One region of the Pseudomonas sp. D4-21 genome, then DNA from elsewhere that is predicted to be linked to it. Evidence: predicted binding sites of a transcription regulator. Region 1 holds the regulator's gene; each other region holds the start of a gene.
What was found. The regulator sigma-54, encoded in region 1, starts transcription at its own class of promoters, with help from an activator protein. The targets are predictions, from matches to a motif close to ANTGGCATNNANNTTGCTNT.
Positions count from the first base shown of each region.

Region 2: glnK (P-II family nitrogen regulator) is a predicted target of sigma-54. The motif match lies at 2,216-2,235, and genes of this name have one in related genera.
Region 3: J3Q04_RS21295 (pilin) is a predicted target of sigma-54. The motif match lies at 2,127-2,146, and genes of this name have one in related genera.
Region 4: glnA (type I glutamate--ammonia ligase) is a predicted target of sigma-54. The motif match lies at 2,361-2,380, and genes of this name have one in related genera.

Region 1 covers NZ_CP071664.1:996,405-1,001,107, reverse strand. The annotation lists gene lptC (LPS export ABC transporter periplasmic protein LptC) at 1-508, shown strand, start outside; gene lptA (lipopolysaccharide transport periplasmic protein LptA) at 495-1,043, shown strand; gene lptB (LPS export ABC transporter ATP-binding protein) at 1,043-1,768, shown strand; gene J3Q04_RS04330 (RNA polymerase factor sigma-54) at 1,964-3,460, shown strand; gene hpf (ribosome hibernation-promoting factor, HPF/YfiA family) at 3,536-3,844, shown strand; gene ptsN (PTS IIA-like nitrogen regulatory protein PtsN) at 3,857-4,321, shown strand; gene rapZ (RNase adapter RapZ) at 4,324-4,703, shown strand, end outside.
Region 2 covers NZ_CP071664.1:5,419,993-5,424,695, reverse strand. The annotation lists gene J3Q04_RS24620 (aldose 1-epimerase family protein) at 1-5, shown strand, start outside; gene J3Q04_RS24615 (YifB family Mg chelatase-like AAA ATPase) at 12-1,505, opposite strand; gene J3Q04_RS24610 (accessory factor UbiK family protein) at 1,763-2,023, opposite strand; gene glnK (P-II family nitrogen regulator) at 2,437-2,775, shown strand; gene J3Q04_RS24600 (ammonium transporter) at 2,809-4,143, shown strand; gene J3Q04_RS24595 (secondary thiamine-phosphate synthase enzyme YjbQ) at 4,357-4,703, shown strand, end outside.
Region 3 covers NZ_CP071664.1:4,735,458-4,740,160, forward strand. The annotation lists gene J3Q04_RS21280 (DUF748 domain-containing protein) at 1-370, shown strand, start outside; gene J3Q04_RS21285 (DUF2845 domain-containing protein) at 372-671, shown strand; gene J3Q04_RS21290 (BON domain-containing protein) at 989-1,342, opposite strand; gene J3Q04_RS21295 (pilin) at 1,649-2,080, opposite strand; gene pilB (type IV-A pilus assembly ATPase PilB) at 2,306-4,006, shown strand; gene J3Q04_RS21305 (type II secretion system F family protein) at 4,009-4,703, shown strand, end outside.
Region 4 covers NZ_CP071664.1:421,400-426,102, reverse strand. The annotation lists gene typA (translational GTPase TypA) at 1-558, opposite strand, end outside; gene thiI (tRNA uracil 4-sulfurtransferase ThiI) at 693-2,147, opposite strand; gene glnA (type I glutamate--ammonia ligase) at 2,475-3,881, shown strand; gene J3Q04_RS01965 (chorismate mutase) at 4,003-4,560, shown strand.

The DNA.
Region 1 (4,703 bases):
GGGCTATTGGAACATCAGCCCGGAACGCTTCCTTGACCAACCCGCGGCCAAGGTCGAGGAAAATGACATCGACTGGTATGCGACCAATACGCATACCCTGCAATACCTGCCGGACGGAAAGGTGCAGTACGAAATGACGGCCGACAAGGTCGATCATGTAAAGGCCAGCGACGTCACGCTGGTGACCAAACCGGACCTGAACATGTTCCGGGGTACCGAATTTCCATGGCACGTGCAGAGCGAACGGGCCGAGGTCAATCCCGGCGGCACCGAAGTCGAACTGATCGACTCGGTGCGCATCGCACGGACCGATGAAAAGAACCGTACGACCATCATCACCAGCAGTCGCATGACGGTCTTCCCGCAGCGAGAATATGCGCAGACCGAGCAACCCGTTAGAATCGACGGCGCTGGCGGCGTGTCGACCGGCGTGGGAATGAAGGCGTATTTGAAGGAAAGCAGGATACACCTGCTATCGAAAGTAAGAGGACAGTATGAAGCTCGCTAAAACCCTCCCTATTTTGCTCAGTCTGGGCGCTGCACTGGGAAGCGCGAGCGCCTGGGCCCTTCCCAACGACCGCGACCAGCCTATCCGCATCCAGGCCGACGACGCGCAACTGGACGACAAGAACGGTGTCGCCACCTATAAGGGTGACGTGATCATTACCCAGGGCTCGATGAAGGTGACCGGCAATACCGTCACCATCACCCGCACCCAGTCCGGCGATATCGACGTAGTGACATCCGTGGGCAACCTGGCGTACTTCGAACAGTTGCAGACCGCAGGCGACACCAAGCCTGTGCAGGGTTACGGGGTCACCATCCAGTATCACGCCGCCCAGGACCGCGTTGTATTGATCGACCGCGCCAAGGTCGTCGACAAGGACAACAACGTGACCCAAGGCGAGAAGATCGTCTACGACACGGTCAAGAAGCTGGCCAGCGCCGGCCGTGCCACTGGCAGCAAGGTGACCGAACAGCGTCCGCGGATCGACATGGTGATCCAGCCGAAAAAGAAAACCGACGAGCAGAAGGCGCAGTAATGGCAACTCTGAAAGCCCAGCACCTGGCCAAGAGCTACAAGAGCCGCCAGGTTGTGCGCGATGTCAGCCTGTCCATCGACAGCGGCCAGATCGTTGGCTTGCTCGGCCCCAACGGCGCGGGCAAGACAACCTGTTTCTACATGATCGTCGGGCTGGTTCAGGCCGACCAGGGCCGCGTACTGATCGACGACCTGGATGTCAGCCACCAGCCGATGCACGGCCGGGCGAAGGCCGGTATCGGTTATCTGCCGCAAGAAGCGTCGATCTTCCGCAAACTGTCGGTGGCCGACAACATCATGGCCATCCTCGAGACCCGCAAGGAGCTCGACAAGGCCGGCCGCCGTCAGGAATTGGAGAGCCTGCTGCAGGAATTCCATATCAGCCACATTCGCGACAACCTGGGCATGAGCCTGTCCGGCGGCGAACGTCGTCGCGTGGAAATTGCCCGCGCCCTGGCTACCGCGCCGAAATTCATTCTGCTCGACGAACCCTTCGCCGGCGTAGACCCGATTTCGGTGGGCGACATCAAGCAGATCATCCATCATCTCAAGGCCAAGGGGATCGGCGTGCTGATCACCGACCACAACGTGCGCGAGACACTGGACATCTGCGAGACCGCCTATATCGTCAACGACGGCCAGTTGATCGCCGAGGGCGACTCGGCCACCATCCTGGCCAACGAGCTGGTCAAGGAAGTGTATCTGGGCCACGAGTTCCGCCTTTAAGCCACGAAGCCTCAGGCGAAGGCCTGGGTGGCGCCGAATGTCCGATGACGACCCGTGGGGCACTCTCAATTAATTGAAGACGCCCCCTAGGCAAACACTTCAGTTTCAGGCATATAATTTGCTTAAGTTTGGCGCTCCGGCGCCCTGTAGTGGATGGCGCATGTGCGCCGGCAAATAAGGTGTTAAGCCCCTGCCATGAAACCATCGCTAGTCTTGAGAATGGGCCAGCAGCTGACGATGACACCGCAGCTGCAACAGGCCATCCGCCTGCTCCAATTGTCGACCCTGGACCTGCAACAGGAAATCCAAGAGGCCCTGGAATCCAATCCGATGCTCGAACGCCAGGAAGAGGGCGACGACTTCGACAACACCGATCCACTGGCCGACAATGTCGAGCAGAAAACCACCCCGGAAATCCAGGAACCAACCTACCAACAGGAAGCCGCCCCCACGGTGGACAACCTTGAGGATGGCGAATGGAACGAGCGCATTCCCAACGACCTGCCCGTGGACACGGCTTGGGAAGACGTCTATCAGACCAGCGCCAGCAGCCTGCCGAGCGGCGATGACGACGAATGGGATTTCACTACCCGCACGTCCGCCGGCGAGAGCTTGCAGAGTCATCTGCTCTGGCAATTGAACCTGGCGCCGATGTCCGATACCGATCGCCTGATCGCCGTGACCCTGATCGATTGCATCAACAACCAGGGTTACCTGGACGAGACGCTGGAAGAAATCCTCGAAGCCTTCGACCCCGAGCTCGACATCGAGCTGGACGAGATCGAAGCCGTCTTGCATCGCATCCAGCAGTTCGAACCCGCCGGCATCGGTGCTCGCAACCTGGGCGAATGCCTGTTGCTGCAGCTGCGCCAATTGCCCGCCAAAACCCCGTGGCTGGCCGAAGCCAAGCGCCTGGTGACCGATTACATCGACCTTTTGGGCGGACGCGACTACAGCCAACTGATGCGTCGCATGAAGCTCAAGGAAGATGAACTGCGCCAGGTCATCGAGCTGGTGCAAAGCCTCAACCCGCGTCCTGGCTCACAGATCGAATCCACCGAGCCCGAATACGTCGTCCCCGACGTAATCGTGCGCAAGCACAACGATCGCTGGCTGGTGGAGCTCAACCAGGAGTCGATGCCCAAGCTGCGCGTCAACGCCCAGTACGCAGGTTTCGTCAAACGCGCCGATACCAGCGCCGACAACACCTTCATGCGCAACCAGTTGCAGGAAGCGCGCTGGTTCATCAAGAGCCTGCAGAGCCGCAACGAAACCCTGATGAAAGTCGCCACCCAGATCGTCGAGCATCAGCGCGGCTTCCTGGAATATGGCGACGAAGCGATGAAGCCGTTGGTCCTGCATGACATTGCCGAGGCGGTGGGCATGCACGAATCGACGATTTCACGGGTGACCACCCAGAAATTCATGCATACCCCTCGGGGCATCTATGAATTGAAATACTTTTTCTCCAGCCACGTCAGCACCTCCGAAGGCGGCGAATGCTCGTCCACGGCCATCCGCGCGATCATCAAAAAACTGGTCGCGGCGGAAAATCAGAAAAAGCCGTTGAGTGACAGCAAGATCGCTGGTTTACTGGAGGCACAAGGCATTCAGGTGGCCCGCCGTACCGTCGCCAAATACCGCGAATCCCTGGGGATCGCACCTTCGAGCGAACGCAAGCGGTTGATGTAACAGGCCACGCCACAGCGTTCCAGTGGCAGGCACCCAGCCTGCCGCTTTATGCACTGGCAACGAAGGAGAAGCTGTATGCAAGTCAACATCAGTGGACACCAACTGGAAGTGACCGAACCCCTGCGCACCTACATCGGCGAAAAACTCGACCGATTGGAGAGGCATTTCGACAAGATCACCAACGTGCAAGTCATTCTGAACGTCGAAAAGCTGAAGCAGAAGATCGAAGCCACACTGCATATTCCCGGCGGAGAAGTGGTTGCCAATGCGGAGCATGATGACATGTATGCCGCGATTGACCTGCTGACCGACAAGCTGGATCGCCAACTCAAAAAGCATAAGGAAAAGACCCAGAGCCTCCTCCAGGGCGCAACCGGTCGTTAACCCCCCCAATCCATGATCCGACTAGAAACCATCCTGACCCCCGGCCGTTCCCAGGTGAACGCGCCGGGTGGCAGTAAGAAGAAAGCCCTCGAACAAATTGCCAACCTGATCCACCGCGAAGTGCCGGATCTGGAAATGCAGGACGTCTTCGAGGCCCTTATCGCCCGTGAAAAACTAGGCTCCACCGGTTTTGGCAACGGCATCGCCATTCCACATTGCCGCCTCAAAGGCTGTACGTCGCCCATCAGCGCGCTACTGCACCTTGAAGCACCCATAGATTTCGACGCCATCGACGGCGCCCCGGTCGACCTGCTGTTCGTATTGCTGGTTCCGGAAGCGGCGACCGATGCGCACCTTGAGCTGCTGCGCCAGATCGCCAGCATGCTGGACCGCAAGGAAGTGCGCGAAAGACTGCGCAGCGCAACGAGTAACGACGCTTTGTATCAGGTTGTCCTGGACGAGCAGAACGGTCATTAAACATGCGCATGATCATCGTCAGTGGCCGCTCCGGCTCCGGTAAAAGTACCGCCCTCAATGTGCTCGAGGACAGCGGCTACTACTGCATCGACAACTTGCCGGCAGGCCTGCTTCCGGAGTTGGCCGAGCGCGCCCTGATCCACACCGAACTGGCGCAACCGCTGGTCGCCGTGTCGGTCGATGCCCGTAACCTGCCCAGCCACTTGTCGCGCTTCCCCGAACTGCTCGAGGAAGTGCGCAGCCGCCATATCCAATGCGATGTGCTCTACCTGGATGCCGACGAAGAAACCTTGCTCAAGCGTTTCTCCGAAACTCGCCGGCGCCATCCACTGAGCAATGCGAGCCGCTCCCTGGCCGAAGCGATCCATGACGAAAGCCAACT
Region 2 (4,703 bases), 1.2 Mb from region 1:
CGTGACCTGTTTCATGGCGTTGCGGGCCGGTATTGCAGGGCTTCGGCCAAGTGCTCGCGGCTGATCCGTTCCAACTGCTGAAGGTCGGCCAGCGTGCGGGCGACCTTCAGCAAGCGGTGGGCGGCTCGCAGCGACAGGGACAGTCGTTCGCAGGCGGTTTCCAGCCACGCCTCGTCGGTCGAGGACAGTTTGCAATGGCGGCGCAGCCCCGGTAGATCGAGGAATGCGTTGGCACAGCCTTGGCGGGTTTGCTGGCGTTCCCGGGCTTCGGCCACCCGCTCGGCCGCGGTGGCGGTGTCGTCCCCCGGTTCGCCTTTGGGATTGAGCGCCGTGGCTTCCCGCGCCACGGTCAGGTGCAGGTCGATGCGGTCGAGCAAGGGGCCGGACAGCTTGTTGCGATAGCGCTGCACCATGTCCGGTGTGCACGAGCAGCGGCCGCTGGGCTCGCCAAGGTATCCACAGGGGCAGGGGTTCATGGCCGCTACCAACTGGAAGCGGGCCGGGAAGCGCACGCGATCGCGGGCGCGCGAAACCACGATATGCCCCGACTCCAAGGGCTCCCTCAGGACTTCCAATACCTTGCGATCAAACTCTGGAAGCTCGTCCAGGAACAGCACGCCGTGGTGGGCGAGGGTGATTTCCCCCGGTTGCGGCTTGGAGCCTCCACCCACCAGGGCAGGGCCGGACGCCGAATGGTGTGGCTGGCGGAACGGCCGTTGCGGCCAATGGCTCAAGGGCACGCAACTGGCAACCGACTGTATAGCCGCGACCTCCAGGGCCTCGCTTTCGGCCAGCGGTGGCAGCAACCCCGGCAAACGACTCGCCAGCAGCGTCTTGCCCGTACCGGGTGGGCCACTGAACAACAGGTTGTGAGCTCCCGCTGCCGCGATCAGCAAGGCGCGCTTGGCTCCGGCTTGACCTTGTACTTCGCTGAGGTCGGGATAGGGCTTGCTGGCCGAGAGCAGCCCGTTGGACACAAAAGGCTCGACTGGGGCGTGGCCGTTGAAATGCGCCACTGCTTCGAGCAGATGGTCCACGGCGATCACCTTCAGCCCCGACGCCAGGCAAGCTTCCTCGGCGTTGGCCCGGGGTACCAACAGCATGCGTCCAGCCTTGCGTGCCGCCAGCGCCGCGGGGAGCACGCCGCGTACCGGTCTCACGGCGCCGGACAATGCCAGTTCGCCGAGGCACTCCACGTCGTCCAGCATCAAGGTCGGCACCTGCACGCTGGCCGACAGGATTCCCAAGGCAATCGCCAGGTCGAACCGGCCTCCGTCCTTGGGGAGATCCGCTGGCGCCAGGTTCAGGGTGATGCGCCGCGCCGGGAAATTGAGCCCCGAATTGATGATCGCGCTGCGCACCCGGTCCTTGCTCTCCTTCACCGCCGCCTCCGGCAGGCCGACCATCGTCAGTGACGGCAAGCCGTTGGCCAGATGAACCTCAACGGTAACGGCAGGGGCTTCGACCCCCACTTGGGCGCGGCTGTGGACGATGGCGAGCGACATGAAGCGTTCCTTGACTGATGGAGAGCCGCATCCTGCGGCTCTTGAAGACTAGTCCGGGGAAACTGAGAGGGCGGGGCAATTGAAGGGGCAAATTTTCGCAGGATGTTGCGCCAGTGGGGGCATGAATGAACAACCGCCATTCAGGCGGTTGTTTTTCAATTGCCGTTACAGGCGGCGAGCCCCTGCCGGCGCTTTGGATGATCTGGTGGGCCTGGGACAAATCACGCGCTTAACGCCGCATCCCTGGCAAGAGGTGCTCACTCGTCCTTGGGGTCGAGTCGCGCCTCCAGCTCGGCCACCTTGGCTTCCAGGCTCTCCAGCCGTGCCCGGGTCCGGGCCAGCACGACCATCTGGCTGTCGAATTCTTCCCGGCTGACCAGGTCCAGCTTGCTGAACCCGCTTTGCAGCAGGGCCTTGAACTGGCTTTCGATTTCATTCTTGGGGAGTGGCGTGTCGCCGCTCAACAGGCGAGAGGCGTGGCCGCTCAGGGCGTCGAGGAGGTCTTTGGGCGCGAGCATGTCAGGTGTCCTGGAAACAATGGCGGGCAGTGTATCACGCAGTGTCTATAGTCAATTCGCGGCTCGGGTTGCACGCTTTTCGCGCACGGCCCCGGGCATCACCGCACCGTTGTTGTGCGTATCGCTGCGGTTCGTGGTTCGGCGCAGGCCGGCGCAACGGGTAAAGGGTTGAAATCAGGGGGGTTGGGTACAGATGGCAAGCTTTCTGCTTAGTGGCTGGTGACCCATGCACTGATGCAGTCGCTGTGACGAATGCAGTGCAGCAGGCGGAGCGGGGAGTTTCGTCAGGAGTAGTCAGCTGGCACCGGTCGGGCAACTTGGGCCGACGACGCGTTACAAAGCCAGGCACTGCGCTTAGACTTGAGTCGGGTTTGTTTTCCTGGGGCAAGTCCACCAATTCGGGAGAGAGTTTCATGAAGCTAGTCACTGCCATCATCAAGCCGTTCAAGCTGGACGACGTACGCGAGTCGCTGTCCGAAATCGGCGTGCAGGGCATTACCGTTACTGAAGTCAAAGGCTTCGGTCGGCAGAAAGGCCATACCGAGCTGTATCGCGGCGCGGAATACGTGGTCGACTTCCTGCCCAAGGTGAAGATCGATGTCGCCATCGACGACAAGGATCTTGATCGGGTCATCGAGGCGATTACCAAGGCCGCCAACACCGGCAAGATTGGTGACGGAAAGATCTTCGTGGTCAATCTGGAACAGGCCATTCGCATCCGTACCGGCGAAACCGATACCGACGCTATCTAAGCCGTCAAACCCAACGCCCCAGGAGAAAACAATATGACTCTGCGTAAATTCGCAGGGCTAGGAGCCCTGTTGTCCTTCGTAATGCCTGGCCTGGCCATGGCGGAAGAAGCGGCAGCCCCAGTCCTCAACTCCGGCGACACTGCCTGGATGTTGACTGCCACGATTCTTGTCCTGTTCATGACCATCCCTGGCCTTGCGCTGTTCTACGGCGGCATGGTTCGGTCGAAAAACATTCTTTCGGTGATGATGCAGTGCTTCGCCATCACCGGTCTGATCAGCGTCCTGTGGGTCATCTACGGCTACAGCATCGCATTCGACACCACTGGCATGGAACAGGGCGTCGTCAACTTCAATTCCTTCATCGGCGGCCTGGGCAAGGCATTCCTGGCGGGCGTCACCCCGGCCAGCCTGACCGGTCCGGCTGCATTGTTTCCAGAAGCGGTGTTCATCACTTTCCAGATGACCTTCGCCATCATCACCCCAGCGCTGATCGTCGGTGCCTTTGCCGAGCGGATGAAATTCTCCGCCATGCTGATCTTCATGGGCGTGTGGTTCACCCTGGTGTATGCGCCGATTGCGCACATGGTCTGGTCCGGCAACGGCGGCCTGATGTGGGATTGGGGCGTGCTGGACTTCGCCGGCGGCACCGTGGTGCATATCAACGCCGGTATCGCCGGTCTCGTAGCCTGTCTGGTATTGGGCAAGCGCAAAGGTTTCCCGACCACCCCAATGGCACCGCATAACCTGGGTTATACCCTGATGGGCGCGGCCATGCTGTGGGTAGGCTGGTTCGGCTTCAACGCCGGCTCCGCCGTCGCGGCCAACGGCACTGCCGGCATGGCGATGCTGGTCACCCAGATCGCCACGGCTGCCGCGGCACTGGGCTGGATGTTTGCCGAGTGGATCACCCACGGCAAGCCAAGCGCGCTGGGCATTGCCTCGGGCGTGGTGGCCGGCCTGGTTGCAATCACCCCGGCTGCCGGCACCGTGGGCCCGATGGGCGCCTTGGTCATCGGCCTGGCGGCGGGCGTGGTGTGCTTCTTCTGCGCCACCACCCTCAAGCGCAAGCTCGGCTATGACGACTCCCTGGATGCCTTCGGCGTACATGGCATCGGCGGTATCCTCGGGGCGATCCTGACCGGTGTATTCGCTGCACCGGCACTGGGTGGCTTCGGCACTGTGACCGATATCGGCGCACAAGTGTGGATTCAATTCAAAGGCGTGGGTTTCACCGTGATCTATACCGCGGTCGTGACCTTCATCATTCTCAAGGTACTGGACGCCGTCATGGGCCTGCGTGTCTCCGAGGAAGAAGAAGCCGTGGGCCTGGACTTGGCCCAGCACAACGAGCGTGGTTACAACCTGTAAGCAACGCGCAAAAAAAATGCCCGGTTCGCCGGGCATTTTTTTGTCTGGAATTTGTCATTGCTCACAAGGTTCGCCGGTTTTTTCCGACGCCTTTTGTTGTGTATACGACATGGGTTTTTCTACCGCCAAAGACTTACATCGAGGCAGGAATATTAGGCCCTTTGTTTTTTTCCAGAGCGCGCTAGAATGCGCGCCGAACGTGCGGAGATCTGTATGTGGCAACAGACGTTGATAACCCTGCGGGCGAGGCCCCGGGGCTTTCATCTGGTGACGGACGAGCTACTCGCCGGCCTGCCTGAACTCAAGGCATGTCGTGTCGGTCTGTTGCATCTGTGGCTGCAGCACACCTCGGCCTCGTTGACCATCAACGAGAACGCCGATCCGGCGGTACGTCGAGACTTCGAACGATTTTTCAATCGGCTGATCCCACAAGGAACCGCCGGCTATGAGCACAACGACGAAGGCCTGGACGACCTCCCGGCGCACTTCAAGGCCAGTGTGCTGGGATGTCAGCTCAGCCTTCCGGTGACGGCGGGACGGTTGGCGTTGGGTACCTGGCA
Region 3 (4,703 bases), 1.9 Mb from region 1:
CAAGATACTGCAGCGCCGGGGCGATAAAGTCCCGGCCAAGGCTTCCCTGTTGCAAGTACCGGAAGACGAAAAAGCCCCGCTGCTGGAAGGTATCTACCGCACCCGCCTGAAGACCCAGCCACCGGCTGAATGGACGCAACTGGACAAACAGGCCCGCATCGACAAGCTCCGTGAAGGCGTCATCAAGTTCTGGAGCGGCAGTGATGTACTGTTGCGCGAACTGGGCCAGGAGCGGGCCAGCAGCATCAAGGATTTCCTCGTGGACAAGGGCAAGCTGGCCGATGACCGCGTGTACTTCATTGACGCCAGCCTGGGCCAGGCCGAAAAGGACGGCACCGTCATTACGCCAATGCATCTGGATGCGGAGTGAAATGAAGTATTGGTACGGATTCAGCCTGAGTCTGCTGCTATTGGCAGCCGGCCAGGCCACAGCCGCCAATACGTTGCGCTGTGGCAGCCATTTGATCAGCATCGGTGATCGTACGAGCGAGGTGCTGCAAAAATGTGGACAGCCTGCAGCGCGTGATGATCTGGGCTACAAACGCAGCGTCAACCGCCGGGAGGAGTATCCGGTGGAGGAATGGACTTACGGACCCCGTAGCGGGATGTACCAGTACTTGCGCTTCGAGAGGAATCGGCTGGTGGAGATTACCAGCAAGCGTGGGCGGTGATTGGTTGGGCTATTCCAGCGTATCTGCAGCGACAGTGCCTGCGCCTTCGCGAGCAGGCTCGCTCCCACAGGGGCCGGGTTGTTTCTGGAAGAATGCGGTCAAATGTGGGAGCGAGCCTGCTCGCGAAAGGGACTACCCGGTTTCCCTGACTGGCTCACATTCTCTCCTTCCCAGAATAGAACAGGCCCCCGGCACGAATGCCGGGGGCCTGTAATGGCCACGTCCATGTGGCCTTTCGCATGAACTCCAAAGCATCGGCAAGCGTAAAACACAGCCCGCTTGCCGCGCCTTCTCCCGTCCAGGCGAGAAGCCTTGCCTTACTCGGATTTCAGGCCATCGGCCGACACATCACGTACCCCTTTGATTTTCTTGGCGATCGCGACGGCGGTGTCTTTCTGGGCATCGCTCAACACAGCGGTCGAAGACAGGGACACGACGCCCTTGTTGGTTTCAACCTTGATGTCGGAGCCTGGAATGCCTTTCTCGGTCACCAGGTCGGCCTTGACCTTGGTGGTGATCCAGGTATCGGAAACGTCTTCCTTAGCCTCTGTCACTTCGCCCGCAGCCAGCATCATCGGGGCCTGAGTTGCTTGAGTGGTCTCGGCGAAAGCGCTAGCCATGGTCAGGGTCAGTGCAGTGGCAGCAGCGGCAGTGATAGCGAACTTCTTCATACGAGTAACTCCTGTTTTTCTCAGAAACTGCCGAAATTGCATCGCGGCAGGTTGTCAGGAGTAGTGCGAAGGCTGTGCCAGTTTTGAAACGATGTGAAATTCGTTATAAATCAATAAGTTAAGCGAAGCGGTTATTTTCATAATCATGCAAATTGCATGACCGAGGGATTTGGTACATGCAACATGCGGGTTTTGCCGGATTGCTAAGCTCATGAATTACCGAGGTTATTTCGATATTGGAGATTTACCTCCGCTAAATGACAAAGCCCCGCTGATGCGGGGCTTTGGTTAGTCTCGCAACAACTGTCAACCCGCTGCCGCGCCAGCCGCTGCTGTGCAACCGCCCGCAGGCAAGAACTCTTCCGCAACGTTAGAAGTACATGTCCAGGCACCTGTGCCGGCACGGCTGAGAATGATCGTCTTGCCTATGATGGAGGCAGGTGCCTCTTTGATAGTGCAAGTGATGCTGGCCGTCCCAGCGGCCGCGTCACCCCCAATGGTCATCGTGCAGTTATTGCTCGACGCCGGTACGCCCGTGTTGGCAGCGGTTGGCGTTGTACCTTTATTCAGAAGGTCTTCAACCGGCACCTTCAATGAAGAAGCTTCCGCCAGCCCGACCGTCACCTTCGCCCGCGCCTGGTACTTCGAGTACTGCGGCAACGCAAACGTCGCCAGGATCCCAATGATCGCCACCACGATCAGCAGCTCGATCAGTGTAAAACCCTTTAGCTTATTCATAGACATCTCCCGTGCATGAGTCGAAATCTCATGACCTGAAACGGTCATTGCAGGGCACATGCCAACCCTGGAAGCCCCGCCAGCCCAGGCTTTCCCTGCCGCATGAGATCAACCTCCTACCCCAACAGCCGCACTATCTGACGCTTTTTGTCACCTCTGCTCGCTGGTCAGCCACCGATGCTTGACTAGGCTATAAATCATGAACAGTCCGCGTCCGGTATCCCCATGAATGACATCGCCCTCAGCGGCCTGGCCAAGCAATTGGTGTTGGCTGAACTGATCACCGAACAAAGCGCGCAGCATGCTTTTCAACAGGCCCAGCGCAACCGAGTGCCCCTGGTCAGCTACCTGGTGCAAAACAAACTGATCCAGAGCCGCCAGGTGGCGGAAATCGCCTCCGAGCATTTTGGTATCGCCCTGCTGGACCTCAACAGCCTAGACAAAGACAACCAGCCCGCCGGCCTGGTCAGCGAGAAACTGGTGCGCCAGCATCACGTGCTGCCGCTGTGGCGGCGCGGCAACAAGCTCTATGTGGGCATTTCCGACCCCACCAATCACCAAGCCATCAACGACATCCAGTTCAGCACCGGCCTGACCACCGAAGCCATCCTGGTGGAAGACGACAAGCTCAGCGATGCCATTGAAAAATTCTTCGAATCCAGCAGCACCGGCCTGGAGGGCATGGCCGACGTCGATCTCGACGGCCTGGACATCGAGTCGATCGACGACCGCAAGCAGGACACAATCGCGGGGCAGGACGGCGACGATGCGCCGGTCGTGCGTTTCGTCAACAAGATGCTGCTGGACGCGATCAAGGGCGGCTCTTCCGACCTGCACTTCGAGCCTTATGAGAAAACCTACCGGGTGCGGGTGCGTACCGACGGCATGCTGCGGGAGGTCGCCAAGCCTCCTATCCAGCTAGCCAACCGCATTGCCGCGCGCTTGAAAGTCATGGCGAGCCTGGACATTTCCGAGCGACGCAAACCCCAGGACGGTCGACTGAAGATGCGCCTGTCGAAGACCAAGTCCATCGACTTCCGGGTCAATACCCTGCCCACGCTGTGGGGGGAAAAAGTGGTGATCCGGATCCTCGATCCCTCCAGCGCGCAAATGGGCATCGATGCCCTGGGCTATGAGCCGGAACAGAAAGACCTGTACATGACAGCCTTGAAGCAACCACAAGGGTTGATCCTGGTGACCGGGCCGACCGGCTCGGGCAAGACCGTGTCGCTCTACACCGGCCTGAACATCCTCAACACCGTGGATATCAATATCTCCACGGCGGAGGACCCGGTGGAAATCAATATGGAAGGCATCAACCAGGTCAACGTGAACCCGCGCCAGGGCTTGGATTTCGCCCATGCCCTGCGCTCGTTCCTGCGTCAGGACCCGGACGTGATCATGGTCGGCGAGATCCGTGACCTGGAAACCGCCGAAATCGCCATCAAGGCCGCCCAGACCGGGCATCTGGTGCTGTCCACCCTACACACCAACAGCGCCGCCGAAACACTGATCCGCCTGCAGAACATGGGCATCCCCGGCTTCAACATTGCCACGGCGGTCCACCTGATCATCGCCCAGCGCCTGGCGCGCAAGCTGTGCGCACAGTGCAAGAGAGCCATCGAGATTCCCGAGGAAACCCTGCTTAAAGAGGGTTTCCCCCGGGAACGCATCGGCTCATTCACGATCTATGAGCCGGTCGGTTGCGAACAGTGCAACAGCGGTTACAAAGGTCGCGTGGGGGTATACGAAGTGGTGAAGAACACGCCAGAGCTGCAACGATTGATCATGGCCGAGGGCAACTCCCTGGAAATCGACCTGCAGATGCGCAAGGACGGCTTTAACGACTTGCGCACCTCGGGGCTGTTCAAAGTGATGCAAGGCATCACCAGCCTCGAAGAAATCAACCGGGTCACCAAGGATTGAACATGGCGGTCAAGGCAGTAAAAACCGACGTCTACACGTGGGAAGGCAAAGACCGCAAAGGCACGAAAATGTCCGGCGAACTGACCGGCCAAAGCCCGGCACTGGTCAAGGCACAGTTGCGCAAGCAGGGCATCAACCCGGGCAAGGTTCGCAAAAAGTCCACCTCGATATTCAGCAAGGGCAAGCGCATCAAGCCGTTGGACATCGCCCTGTTCACCCGCCAGATGGCGACGATGCTCAAGGCCGGGGTGCCGCTGTTGCAGGCGTTCGATATCATTGGCGAGGGCTTCGACAACCCGAATATGCGCAAGTTGGTGGACGAGGTGAAGCAGGAGGTCGCCGCCGGAAACAGTTTCGCCGCCTCGCTGCGCAAATGCCCCCAGTATTTTGACGAGTTGTACTGCAACCTGGTAGATGCCGGTGAGCAGGCCGGTGCCCTGGACACGCTGCTGGACCGCGTCGCGACCTACAAGGAAAAAAGCGAGGCCCTCAAGGCCAAGATCAAGAAAGCCATGACCTATCCTGCCGCGGTGATCGCCGTTGCCGCCGTGGTCACAAGCATCCTGCTGATCAAGGTCGTGCCGCAGTTCGAGTCGGTATTCGCAGGCTTTGGCGCAAAGCTGCCGGCCTTCACGCTGATGGTCATCGGCTTGTCGGAGTTCTTGCAAGAGTGGTGGTGGATGTTGCTGGGAGGGCT
Region 4 (4,703 bases), 580 kb from region 1:
CAGCGGGGTCATGTCTTCAGCCATGTCGGTGTGGTCCAGACCGGCAATGCCGTTCAGGGCCGAGGCGTAGACGACTTTGAAGTCCAGCTGTTCTTCGGTGGCGCCCAGGTTGTCGAACAGGTCGAAGATCTGATCCAGAACCCAGTCCGGACGCGCGCCTGGACGGTCAACCTTGTTGATGCACACGATCGGACGCAGGCCGGCTTCGAAGGCCTTCTTGGTCACGAAACGGGTTTGCGGCATAGGGCCGTCCTGGGCGTCAACCAGCAGCAGCACGGAGTCGACCATCGACATCACGCGCTCTACTTCACCACCGAAGTCGGCGTGGCCCGGGGTGTCCACGATGTTGATGTGGTAGCCGTTCCAGTTGATGGCGGTGTTTTTCGCCAGGATGGTAATACCGCGCTCTTTTTCCTGGTCGTTGGAGTCCATCACGCGCTCGTCGTTGAGCTCGTTGCGCTCCAGGGTGCCGGATTGACGCAAGAGTTTGTCTACCAGGGTGGTCTTACCATGGTCAACGTGAGCAATGATGGCGATGTTGCGTAGATTTTCGATCACTTGTGTATCTCGATCAGAGGATTCGGTGTGCTGACAGGTCGTGGCAGCGATTTACAGTAGAGTCCGACAGTTACAGCGTGTCGGCGGCGTCGGGGGGCCGGTGACGCAGGCCACAGGCAAACAGCCCCGGGCACTTAGCTCGGTCGATAAACGCGCACATTGGCATGCCCCTCACTGAGCAAATGGTGAGCATGCAGGCGACTCATCACGCCTTTGTCGCAATACAGCAGGTACTGGCGAGTAGGGTCCAGTTCCTTGAAACGCGCGTTCACTGCATAGAACGGCATCGTTTGTACCTCGACGCCGGCGATGCTCAGCGGGTCGTCCTCAGCATCGTCCGGGTGACGGATGTCGATGATGATCTGACCGGCCAGCGCTTCGCCGACTTCTTCAATCTGGATGTCCTGGCCCAATTCGTCGATGACCCGATCGATCGGTACCAGCCTGGCGTTCTCGATCGCGCGCTCGAGTACCGCCATGTCGAATTCTTTCTCTTCGTGCTCCACGCGCCCGCGCTTGGCCGCCGTCTTCGGATTGACCGAGATGACCCCGCAGTACTCGGGCATGTGCCGGGCGAAATCGGCGGTGCCGATCTCGTTCGCCGTGTCGATGATGTCCTGCTTGTGGCTGGCGATCAGCGGGCGCAGCACGAGTTTCTCGGTCACGCAGTCGATTACCGACAGGTTCGGCAGCGTCTGGCTCGATACCTGGGAAATCGCCTCGCCGGTCACCAGCGCGTCGATGTGCAGCCGGTCGGCGATGCTCGTCGCGGCACGCAACATCATACGCTTCAAAATGACGCCCATATGACTGTTATCGACTTTGCCGAGAATCTCGCCCAGGACTTCTTCGAACGGCACGCTCACAAATAACACGCGCTGGGAGCTGCCGTACTTCTTCCAGATGAAGTGCGCCACTTCCATCACGCCCAGCTCATGGGCGCGCCCGCCGAGGTTGAAGAAGCAGAAATGGCTCATCAGGCCGCGACGCATGATCTGGTAAGCGGCGACGGTGGAATCGAAGCCACCGGACATCAGCACCAGCGTTTGCTCCAGTGACCCCAACGGGTAACCGCCGATGCTGTCGTGCTGGCTGTGGATCACGAACAACCGCTGGTCGCGAATTTCGATGCGCACTTCAACCTGCGGATCTTTCAGCGAAATCCCGGCGGCGCCGCACTGCCGGCGCAGCTGGCTGCCGACATAACGTTCCACGTCCATGGAACTGAACGGGTGCTTGCCGGCGCGCTTGCAGCGGACCGAAAAGATCTTTCCGGCCAGTGCATCACCATAATGGAGCATGCACTTGGCGAGGATATCGTCGAAGTCCCCCAGCGGGTACTCGTCAACTTGCAGGAAATGCGCGATGCCCGGCATGCAGCTCAGGCGCTCGGTCATTTCCTTCAGCAGCTTGGGTTCGCTGACGCGGGTTTCCAGTTCGAGGTTGTCCCACACACCGTTCACCACGACGGCCGGGTCCAGGTCACGGAGCACGGCACGGATGTTCTTGGCCAACTGGCGGATGAAACGCATCCGTACCGGGCGGCTCTTGATGGTGATCTCGGGGAAGACTTTTACGATTAGTTTCATGAAAACAGCGCGCGAACGGCCAGCCGAAAAAGGGGGCGCGGATTATAGCGGAAATTGCTCAAGGTTTAACCAGTTTATGTGCAGATGGTTTTTCATGCACCAAAACGGGTCATTATCGATTGACGGCGCCACATTGCAGTGCGTTATTGTCTGACAATCTTTGATTTGCGCCTGTAAAAGCGTGGATTTGGTGCAAAAAACCCATGGTGGGGCACTGGCATGCAATTTGCTCCCTTGTGAGGCAGGTTGCCTTGGCAGAGTATTCGCGCCGGCATCACCCATATCTAAGGGCACTCCACTACCCGCCCGAAGCCACCCGGAGGACATATGTCGAAGTCGGTTCAACTCATCAAAGATCATGACGTCAAGTGGATTGATCTGCGCTTCACTGACACCAAAGGCACTCAACATCACGTGACCATGCCGGCCCGTGATGCGCTGGACGACGAATTCTTCGAAATCGGCAAGATGTTCGACGGTTCTTCCATCTCCGGCTGGAAAGGCATCGAAGCCTCCGACATGATCCTGATGCCGGACGACGAAACCGCCGTCCTGGACCCGTTCACCGAAGAGCCGACCCTGATCCTGGTCTGCGACATCATCGAACCTTCGACCATGCAAGGTTATGACCGCGACCCACGCGCCATTGCCCACCGCGCCGAGGAATACCTGAAGTCCACCGGTATCGGCGACACCGCTTTCTTCGGTCCAGAGCCTGAGTTCTTCATCTTTGACTCGGTCAAGTTCAAGTCCGATATCTCCGGCTCCATGTTCAAGATCTTCTCCGAACAAGGTTCGTGGATGTCCGACCAGGACGTGGAAGGCGGCAACAAAGGCCACCGTCCAGGTATCAAAGGCGGCTACTTCCCGGTTCCACCGTTCGACTTCGACCACGAAATCCGTACCTCCATGTGCAACGCACTGGAAGAAATGGGCCAGACCGTCGAAGTTCACCACCACGAAGTGGCAACTGCCGGCCAGAACGAAATCGGTGTGAAATTCAACACACTGGTGAAGAAGGCTGACGAAGTCCAGACCCTGAAGTACTGCGTACACAACGTTGCCGACGCCTACGGCCGCACCGCGACCTTCATGCCGAAGCCTCTGTACGGCGACAACGGTTCGGGCATGCACGTGCACATGTCGATCTCCAAGGACGGCAAGAACACCTTCGCTGGCGAAGGTTATGCCGGTCTGTCGGACACTGCCCTGTACTTCATCGGTGGCATCATCAAGCACGGTAAGGCCCTGAACGGCTTCACCAACCCGTCGACCAACTCCTACAAGCGTCTGGTACCAGGCTTCGAAGCCCCGGTCATGCTGGCCTACTCGGCTCGCAACCGTTCCGCCTCGATCCGTATCCCTTACGTTAACAGCCCAAAAGCCCGCCGTATCGAAGCGCGCTTCCCGGATCCGGCTGCCAACCCATACCTGGCCTTCGCTGCACTGATGATGGCCGGCCTGGACGGTATCCAGAACAAGATCCACCCTGGCGATGCCGCTGACAAAAACCTGTATGACCTGCCGCCTGAAGAGGCCAAGGAAATCCCACAGGTTTGTGGCAGCCTGAAAGAAGCCCTGGAAGAGCTGGACAAGGGCCGTGCGTTCCTGACCAAGGGCGGCGTATTCAGCGATGACTTCATCGACGCTTACATCGCACTGAAAAGCGAAGAAGAAATCAAGGTTCGCACCTTCGTACACCCACTGGAATACGAGCTGTACTACAGCTGCTGATCCAGTAAGCGCCGCCACGCACGGCGTGAACTAAAGAGAGGCCTCCTTCGGGAGGCCTTTTTTATGGGCGCAGGATGCGTGCATGATGGTGCGCCGCTTCCCTTACAAGACGAGATCGCCAATGACTTCCCGCTTGAAGATTTGCCTCGCCCTGTCTGCCGCACTGCTGTGTTCCACAGCCGAGGCCAGCAACGCCCCCGACGCCCTGACGCCGTTGCTCAATGCCATCGGCGAACGCCTGCTGATCGCAGATCAAGTGGCATTGAGCAAATGGGACAGTGGCAAACCCGTAGAGGACCGTCCGCGCGAGCGCGAAGTCATTGCCGCCGCCGTGGCCCAGGCGCCCACCTACAAGCTGAACGGCGAGACGGTGGAGGCGTTTTTCGCCGCCCAGATAGAAGCCAACAAACTGGTCCAATACATCAACTTGTCCGACTGGGCCCTGGACGGCAAGGCGCCAGACCTGCCGCGCCCGGACCTGGTAGGCGAGATCCGCCCTAAACTCGACCGCCTGCAAAAACGCCTGCTGCAACAACTGGCCGACTTCGCGCCCTACCGCACCGATCCACAGTGCCCGCAATGGCTGGCCCAGGCCACCCACCACAACAAACAGCACCCGGTGCACCGGCTGGCCCTGATCCGGGCAACCGGCGGACTGTGTATCTCCCCGAAATCCTGAGAAATATTTCCAAAACCCTGTGGGAGCGAGCCTGCTCGCGAATGGGCCGGCAGCCTCAGCATCGCGGCGTCTGACACGCCGCTTTCGCGAGCAGGCTCGCTCCCACGCTGGATTTGCGTCGGCCAAAAACCAGGCACACCACA